Regions from separate parts of the Rhizobium aouanii genome, predicted to be linked through region 2. Evidence: predicted binding sites of a transcription regulator. Region 2 holds the regulator's gene; the other holds the start of a gene.

Region 1 (4,421 bases), on a different contig from region 2:
TTGGACATCTCTTTCCTCGTGAGCGCAGCGGGCCGCCTGTCAGCCGCCGAATGCACCAGCGTAAATCTCCGGCTTGAAGCCGATCAGCAATTTCCCCTTCGCCTCCAGGACTGGCCGCTTGATCATCGACGGCTGCTCGAGCATCAGCTGGATCGCCTTCTCCCGGTTGAGGTTCTCGCGCTCGGCATCGGGCAGTTTGCGGAAGGTGGTGCCGGCGCGGTTGAGCACGGTATCGAGGCCGGCCTGGTCGATCCAGGCTTCGAGATGGGCGCGGTCGATACCGAGCGCCTTGTAATCGTGAAACTCATAGGCGACGCTATGTTCTTCCAGCCAGCTGCGGGCCTTCTTCATCGTGTCGCAATTCTTGATGCCATAGATGGTGACGGCCATGCCCGATCGATCTCCCTGTGATGGCGCGAGATAACATGCGCGAAGGCCGGCGCAAACGCCGTGCGACCTTTTATCTACGAGCGCATCGACGTGCACTGTGACAGCTCCGGATTGATTGGCATTTCAGCCGCGATCGCCGCCGGCAAAGCCGTCCCGGCTCAATTCTCCAACGTGCCGGCCTTGCGCGAAGCCTTACTGGGTTCGTCGCAGGCGATCTTCATCAGGTCGCCGCGCCGCCGCACCAGCCGGTCGGAGGTTCGGGTGAGGATCAGCCCGTCCTGCGGCGCGGTGAGCTCGATGCTGCCGCCCGGCTGCCCGGGCAGGGTGACGATCGTCACTAGGCGGGCGCCCTCGGCAACCCACTCGCCGATGTCGCGATGAAAGAGCACGGCTCCGCCTTCTGGCGTGCGGATGATCTCGACATTGTCGAGCGGCACGGCCGGACCGGAAAATACCGTTGCCGCGGGCTTCCCATCGCCAACGATCCCGCGTGCCGCGAGGAAGTACCAGAGCCCGTCCGCATCCTTTTTCGCCAGCACCGGATCGACGTCGCGTTTGCCGCGCAGCTCGACGGTGACGGAGAGTTTGCCGGGCAGCCGGGGTCGGCGCTCGCCGGGCACTTCATATTTCCATGCAAAGCCGACGGCCTCCTCGAAGGCCGAGCTTTCGCCATCCGAAAGCAGCACCGCCTCCATCTCGAGTGCAGCGGCAAGATCGGCCGCTTCCGGCCAGAAGGCCTCGTCGATATAGGCATATTGCAGGGATTCATCGTCGCAATGCAGATCGAGCACGAGATCGGCGCCAAGCGCCATATGCAGCAGCTGCCGCTTCAACCTGTCCGTAGCCGGGTAATCATCGAGATCTTCGATCAGCGCGGCGCGATCCACAATCGAGATCAGCGGAAAATCCCGGTTGAAATTGGTGCGTGAGCCCAGGTCAAAACGGCCCTGCAGCTCGCCGAAATGCGATTGCGCCGCACCGATCGGATTGGCCTGCGGCACGATGGTGATGTCGCCGGCGATCCCGCCTTGGTCTTCCGCCTGCCGCAGCCGCTCGCAGAGGAAATGCAGCAGCACCGTTCCCGGCAGCTCGCCGGCATGCAGTGCCGCCTGGATATAGATCTTCGGCGCCTTCGGATCGTGGCCTTTAAAACGCAGCACCGGCAGCCGCCACTCCGTTCCCGGCGTATCTCCAGGGATGATGATCTCTGAAACGTCCATGCTGATTTCGCTTCCCGTGTGCAACACCTGAACGAGCTTTATGCGCAGAAGCTGGGCAAACGCAAGCCGCGACCAAGGGCATCAGCCTGCCTCAACCGAGCAACGGCCAGCGATCGATGATCCGATGTTCGGTTTTTCCGAGAAGACTGTGGACGAGCAGGAATTCGGATGCCGTCCATGAAACCGGCGTGTCGAGGGTCGCCGTGGGTACGGCTTTGCGGTCGTAGAGCAGTGTCATGTGCGGCTTGAAATTGCCGCCGATATTGTGCGGAAATCCGGCATTGTGCATGCTGACGCCGAGTTGGACGCGCAGTCGGGTGAGCGGTTTCCGTCCGCCTTCGCCGCAAATCACAAGCACTCGGGCCTGCGGGAATCGCATGATCCGATCGAAGCTCATTGCGATCGGGGCACTCTCGACTGTAGCACCGGCTTGTAGCGCCGCGAAGACCACATCCTCCGGCAGCCTCGCATAGTCACCGACCCAGATGATCGTCACATGCAATGTCGTCAGCCGCGGCTCGCCGGAAAGAGAGAAGGCTCGACGATAGTCATGGGCGATCGACGCCGCCTGCTGCTCGATGGCGTCAGGAGGACAGAGGGCGAAGAAAAGTCGGTGTTCAACGTCGTGATCTTTGCCCGGCCGTCCGCGACCATTTTGGTCGTCTCCGAAGTCGAGGAGCATCTGGTTCATAGAATTTCAGGTCGTCACGACCCACCCCATCGTTTCCAAAATGCGACGCAGGATACTCCGAATGAGCGGGATATCAAGAACAGAAAGAGAACATAATTTCCCATATGTTCGGCGCCGAACTCATCCAAACCATCGCCCCGGGCTTGGTGAAGGGAAGGTTCGACCGACTGTGGGGGGGCGCATCGCGAAACCTGCTGTAAGTCCGGCGCGCGCAAGAAACGGGTTGAAACAGCGGCCGTCCCATACGATTTTGAGGGTTATCGAAAACGCGGAGGCTGTGTCATGGCTGAGACAACGCACCACTATCTCATCTTCGAAACCGCGGGCGGTTTCTGCGGCATCGCCTGGAGCGACGCCGGCATCACCCGCTTCCAGCTGCCGACCAAGTCAGCAGAGGCCACCGAACGGCTCCTGCTGCGCCGCCTGCCGGATGCAGAAGCCGGCGCGCCGACGCCTGCTGTGCTGGAGACGGTCGCCGCCGTGAGACGCTACTTTCACGGCGAAGAGACGGATTTTTCCGGCGTCGAACTCGATCTTGCCGGCCAGGATACCTTCTTCCGGGATATTTATGCGGCGGCAAGGCGCGTCGGCTGGGGCCGCACCACCACCTACGGTGCGCTGGCCAAGGAGCTCGGCGTCGGGCCGGAAGCCGCCCGCGACGTCGGCCAGGCGATGGCGAAGAACCCGGTGGCTCTGATCATTCCGTGCCACCGGGTGCTTGCAGCCGGCGGCAAGATCGGCGGCTTCTCCGCGCCCGGCGGTTCGTCATCGAAGGCCCGCATGCTGGAGCTCGAAGGCGTCAACCTCGCCCCGCCGCCGCCTGCCCAGCAGTCGCTGGGTTTTTAGGCGGCGGAGGTCTTTCGTTTTCCGCAATTCCCGGCAAAATCGCTTCGCGCTTTGCCTGGAAAAACCGTTCTGCACTTTTGCTGGAATTGCTTTGGCAGCAATCTCAGCGGATCAATAGGGGCTGGCTGTCGGCCGGATGATGATCTCGCTGACATCGACGTCATCAGGCTGGCTGACGGCGTAGAGGATCGAATTGGCGATGGCCTCGGGGCTGATCGTGATCGCCCTGAAGGCCTTCATGGCATCGCGCGCGGTTGGATCGGTGATGGTGTCGGCCAGTTCCGATGTCGTCGTGCCTGGAGAGATGACGGTCACCCGGATACGATCGGTCTCCTGCCGCAATCCGTCCGAGATCGCCCGCACCGCAAATTTCGTCGCGCAATAGACGGCGGCCGTCGGCGAGACGCTGTGGCCGCCGATCGAAGACAGGTTGATGATCTGCCCGGATCCCTGCGCCTTCATGATAGGCAGCGCTGCCGCGATGCCGTAGAGAACGCCCTTGATATTGACATCGATCATCCGGTCCCATTCGTCGACCTTGAGGGCGTCGAGCGGCGACAGCGGCATGACGCCGGCATTGTTGACGATGACATCCAGCCGGCCGAATTCGGAGCGGGCAAAGCCTGCAAAGGCCTCCACCTGGGAACGATCGGTGACGTCAAGCTGTCGCAGGCGCACCGTCCCGCCCGTTGCGGCGATTTCGCCGGCGAGTTGCTCCAGGCGCTCGGTGCGGCGGGCGCCGATCACGATATGGGCGCCTGCGGCAGCCAGCACCTTTGCCGCGGCCTCTCCGATGCCGCTGCTGGCGCCGGTAATAGCAATGACTTTTCCTTTGATATCAGACATTTCAAGCTCCATTGTACGCCGCTCGCCTGGCGATGCGGCTGAGGGTTTTTGGTGGTCAGGTGGGAAAATCGGCGCTGAGCGATGTCTCCGCCCAGGCGTCGAAGTTTGCGCGCAGCGCATCGTTGCCTTTCGGGCGGCACGTCATCTGCGCCGAAGCACCATGCCGCCATGATGGAGAGTATTGCCGTCGACGAAATCGCCGTCGGCCGTGAAGCCCGTGTCATCCCAATATTCGATGTGGCTTCCGGTGACTTCGTAGCGTCCGCTGTAGGCGCTTTCCCGGCTGCCGCGGGCTTCGTCGTAGCGGCCACTGGGCAGAAGCTCATGGCGGACGCGGCCATCATCCGTAACCCACATGCCGACATAGGGATGTTGCTGCATTCTGTTCTCGCTTGTTTGTTGCTGCCGAGTTTCTCGGTCGTTCACGG
Region 2 (4,421 bases):
AGCTTTTCGAGAAGCCGCGGCATGTCCTTGAGATAGACCATGTTCGGGCCGTCGGAAGGGGCATTGTCGGGGTCCTGATGGGTTTCGACGAAGACACCGGCGATACCGGTAGCCACCGCTGCGCGCGCCAGGGTTTCCACGAATTCCCGCTGCCCGCCGGAGGATTCGCCCTGCCCGCCCGGCTGCGCCACGGAATGGGTTGCATCGAAAATAACGGGCGCGCCCATCGCCGCCATGATCGGCAGCGAACGCATGTCGGAGACCAGCGTATTGTAGCCGAATGAGGCGCCGCGCTCGCACAGCAGCACGTTCGGATTGCCACTGGCATTGAGCTTCTTCAGAACGTTCTTCATATCCCAGGGAGCGAGGAACTGGCCCTTCTTGACATTGACGACGCGGCCGGTCTTGGCGGCGGCGATGAGAAGGTCGGTCTGGCGGCAGAGGAAGGCCGGAATCTGCAGGACGTCGACGACCCTTGCCACCTCGGCGCATTGCTCGGCGGTATGAACGTCGGTCAGGACGGGAAAACCGAATTCCTTCTTGAGGTCGGCAAAGACCTCCAGACCCTTTTCGATCCCGATACCGCGCTCGGCCGACAGCGAGGTGCGGTTAGCCTTGTCGAAGGAGCTCTTGTAGACGAGGCCGATGTCGAGCTTTGCGCAAAGCTCTTTCAGCATGCCGGCAACCATGAAGGCGTGGTCGCGGCTCTCCATCTGGCACGGCCCCGCAATCAGCGACAGGCGGCCGGTATTGGAAAAGGTGACCTGGCCTTGGCCTTCGCCAATCCTGACCTCGGAATTCGTATCAGTGCTCATCGTGTTTCCTCGAAGGCGAAGAGCGTGCCCTGCCCGGGCGCGGGCTTCACCAGAATGCGATTGTTCTTGCGCGTGTATGTCACCCCGTTAGCAGCCAAATGCGCTTCTGTCACGGCAAGATCGGCGACAGCAAAGAGGATTGCCCGGCCGCGCAGGCCGCGATCTGCGAATGAGCCGGCGATGTCGAAATAGGCCTCCAGCCCTTCTGGCGTCATCAGGCTGATTATCGCATTCGATGCCGCGATAGTGACGCCGAAACCGGTTTTCTCGACTGCCGATTGCGCCACGGCAAGGCTGACGAACGCAGCGAATGCGGCAGCATCAGGTGCGCAAAGCGCGATCTCGACTATGCCGGTGACACCATTGGCATGCGTCTCCAGCGCGGCCCGGTCGGCCGGTAGCGGATTGATGCGCTCGACGGTGAAAAGCAGGAGATCAGGCGCGCGCAGGTCGCCGGCGAAAGCCAGCTTGAAGCCCGCAATCGTCTCGGAACCGTCCGGCATCGTCATCGGCCGGGTGAACTGCAGCATCTCGCCGGCGCTCGATCCGGCGCCGACGAAATCCTGATGATCGATGCCGGCATCCTTGCTGCCGAACGCCAGCCCCGAAAGCCCCTCCTCGCCACAGCGGAAACGGAAGGCCTGGTTGCGGGCAGTGAAGACATTGCCTTGCCGCACCGATGCCTCGCTCTCCTCGACGCTCGCAATCCCGAGCGGCTCCAGATAGGTCTTGTCGGCAAAAAAGACGCAGGCGTTTTCCGTTCCAAAGGGATGGCGCGCATCGGCGGCAACGGTGAAGCCGAGCTTGCCGAGCCTCTCGCGCGCCAGATCGATATTGACGACCGGCAGCACGACATGATCCAGCGGGTGCGGTTTGGCGGAATGCTCGCTCATGATTATCCCTCCCTCAAACGGCAAGAGATGTGCGACGGCGCGCCCCTCAATGCAAGAGATGTGTCCCAATCCGGCGAAAGAAAATAAAAATCTCAACGAGTTGGCACCAAGTTTTACGGAAATTTAGCTACTTGCGGAACACATATGGAACATATAGTGTCTGTTCTGGATTTGTTTCAATCACGAGGTCACAACGTCGATGCTCACGCGCAAACAACAGGAGCTTCTCCTTTTCATTCATGAGCGCATGAAGGAATCCGGCGTTCCGCCATCTTTCGACGAAATGAAAGATGCTCTGGACCTCGCCTCCAAGTCCGGGATTCATCGCTTGATTACAGCGCTCGAGGAGCGAGGCTTCATTCGCCGCCTACCGAACCGCGCCCGCGCGCTCGAGGTCATCAAGCTTCCGGAGGCCTACAGCCCCAGCATTCAGCCCCGGCGCGGATTTTCGCCGAGCGTCATCGAGGGCAGCCTCGGCAAACCGCAGCCGGTCGCCACTCCTGCTCCCGCGAAGCCCGTCGCCGACAACGGCAACTCGGTCTCCGTGCCGGTCATGGGCCGAATCGCTGCCGGTGTGCCGATTTCAGCGATCCAGAACAATACCCACGACATCGTCGTTCCGGCCGACATGCTCGGCTCCGGTGAACATTATGCGCTCGAGGTCAAGGGCGATTCGATGATCGACGCCGGCATCTTCGACGGCGACACCGTGATAATCCGCAACGGCAGCACCGCAAGTCCTGGCGACATCGTCGTTGCTCTGGTCGACGACGAAGAAGCGACACTCAAGCGCTTCCGCCGCAAGGGCGCCTCGATCGCACTGGAGGCCGCCAATCCGGCTTACGAGACCCGGATCTTCGGGCCGGACCGTGTCAAGGTTCAGGGCAAACTTGTCGGTCTCATTCGCCGCTATCACTGACATTGGCCAGGCCCGATTCGGTAAAACTATTGCTGCGCCAGTCATAGGCGCGATGGCGCATCCATGGCCGCGACAATGCATCGAATGCCGTTGCGACCTCGAGGCCAGCGTCCGTGAAGCGCAACTCGATAGAACCGGTTCTGCGCAGCGTTTCACCGGTGAAGAGCGTCGCGCCTGAGCGGCAGCTGTTGAAGCGAAAGCGGACCGACGTCACGACGATATCGGCCGCGTCGCATGCCGGGCCGAGGTAGGCGGCGTTGTCGATGACGGTTACCACCTGACCATTGCCAAGCCTTGATGTGCACCAGGCCTTCTTGACGCAGGAAAAGCGGTTTGCGTCACCGCCCGCTGCGGCCGACCGCATCGCGGTCCTTGCTTCGTTCTGCTGATCGCGGGAAAGCCTGACGCGGCGATCTTCTCCCTGCGTTGGGAGAGCAGGACCATCCAGCATCTTCGGCGGATCATGCCTCGGCAGGACCAGCGCTCTCTGCCACTGATCGAAGATGAAATCCGGCGGTCTTTCACGGTTGGAAGCCATTGCCGCCGCCTCGACGATTGCAACGAGACTGCCATCCTCCGAAATCACCAGATCCGGCGGCCGGGGAACCGGCAGAAGCAACAGGATGAGCGTTGAAACCGCGATGATCGATGTGCCGACATGGCGCAAGCGGGTGCGGAGCAGCGTCAGCAGCAGAAAGCCTGCCACTGCGACAGCGAAATACCAGGCTGGCAAGCGGCCGACGTCGATATTACCATCCCAGCCGGACACCGTCTTTGCCACCGCGATCACCAGATCGAGGCCGAATCCGACGACCTTCCAGGGCAAAACATCCAGACCGAAAGGCATGAGCAGCATCGCCAGCAGGCCGGCCGGCATGACGATGAAGGAGATGATCGGCATTGTCGCGAGGTTTGCCGGCAGGCCGTAGGCGGTCAGGCGATGAAAATGCTCGATCGAAAACAGCGCGGTGGAAAAACCGCCGATCAGCGAGGTCAGGAAGACGCCGCCGAAGAAGCCTGCAATCGTAACGAAAGGCCTGATGATCGGCAGCTTCAGGAAGGCGTTTTCGCGGACGCGCCGGTCCTTCCACAGCTGATAACCCGAGACCAGCGCCAATGTCGCGGCAAAAGACATCTGGAAGCTCGGACCCAAAACCTCGGACGGCGAAATGACGATGATGACGAGTGCGGAGAGAGCGACATTGCGCAGGCTGATCGACGGCCGGTCGAAGAAGACCGCAATCAACATGATGGCCATCATGATGAAAGCGCGCTCGGCAGAGACCGCAAAGCCCGAGATCAGGAAATAGGCGGTGACGGCGATGAGCGCGCCGGCGGCAGCGATCTTCTTCGTCGGGTAGGCCTCAACGATGCCGGGAAAGAGGCTGAGCAGCATCCGGAAGCCGACGAAGAAGATGCCGGCCGATAGCGCCATGTTGAGACCGGAGATGGCGATGATATGAGCCAGACCGGACTGGCGCAGCGCCTCCGTCGTCGCATCCGAAATGGCCCGCCGCTCGTCCGTCACCAGAGCAGCGGCAAAAGCGCCGGTGTCGCCGGGCAGGATTGACCTTATGCGGTCGCCAATGCCGCTGCGCAACCGGTAGAGCCCTTCGAGCAGCGCTTCCGCCGTCGATCTTGCAGCCTGGGGAGCTGCCTGCGCATCGACCTTCGTCGGTGCACCGTAGAAGAAACCGTTGGCGCCGATGCCATCGAAATAGGCACTGAAGGAGAAGTCGTTGAGCTCGGGAAGAGCTGGGCCCGCCGGCGGCGTCAGCCGCGCCCTGCCGGTGA

The links. The regulator LexA, encoded in region 2, represses DNA repair genes until DNA is damaged. The targets are predictions, from matches to a motif close to TGTTCNNNNTGTGTTCNG.
Region 1: the regulator LexA is predicted to act here: its motif matches at 2,377-2,394, upstream of V8P77_RS20670 (2'-5' RNA ligase family protein).

The regions. Positions count from the first base shown of each region.
Region 1 is NZ_JBAMYD010000011.1:242,761-247,181, forward strand. It holds gene ybaK (Cys-tRNA(Pro) deacylase) at 1-8, opposite strand, end outside; gene V8P77_RS20660 (ArsC family reductase) at 40-390, opposite strand; gene V8P77_RS20665 (M14 family metallopeptidase) at 549-1,610, opposite strand; gene V8P77_RS20670 (2'-5' RNA ligase family protein) at 1,702-2,301, opposite strand; gene V8P77_RS20675 (methylated-DNA--[protein]-cysteine S-methyltransferase) at 2,584-3,147, shown strand; gene V8P77_RS20680 (SDR family oxidoreductase) at 3,259-3,993, opposite strand; gene V8P77_RS20685 (Atu4866 domain-containing protein) at 4,135-4,421, opposite strand, start outside.
Region 2 is NZ_JBAMYD010000003.1:232,649-237,069, reverse strand. It holds gene kdsA (3-deoxy-8-phosphooctulonate synthase) at 1-815, opposite strand, end outside; gene V8P77_RS06985 (VOC family protein) at 812-1,708, opposite strand; gene lexA (transcriptional repressor LexA) at 1,908-2,627, shown strand; gene V8P77_RS06975 (ComEC/Rec2 family competence protein) at 2,608-4,421, opposite strand, start outside.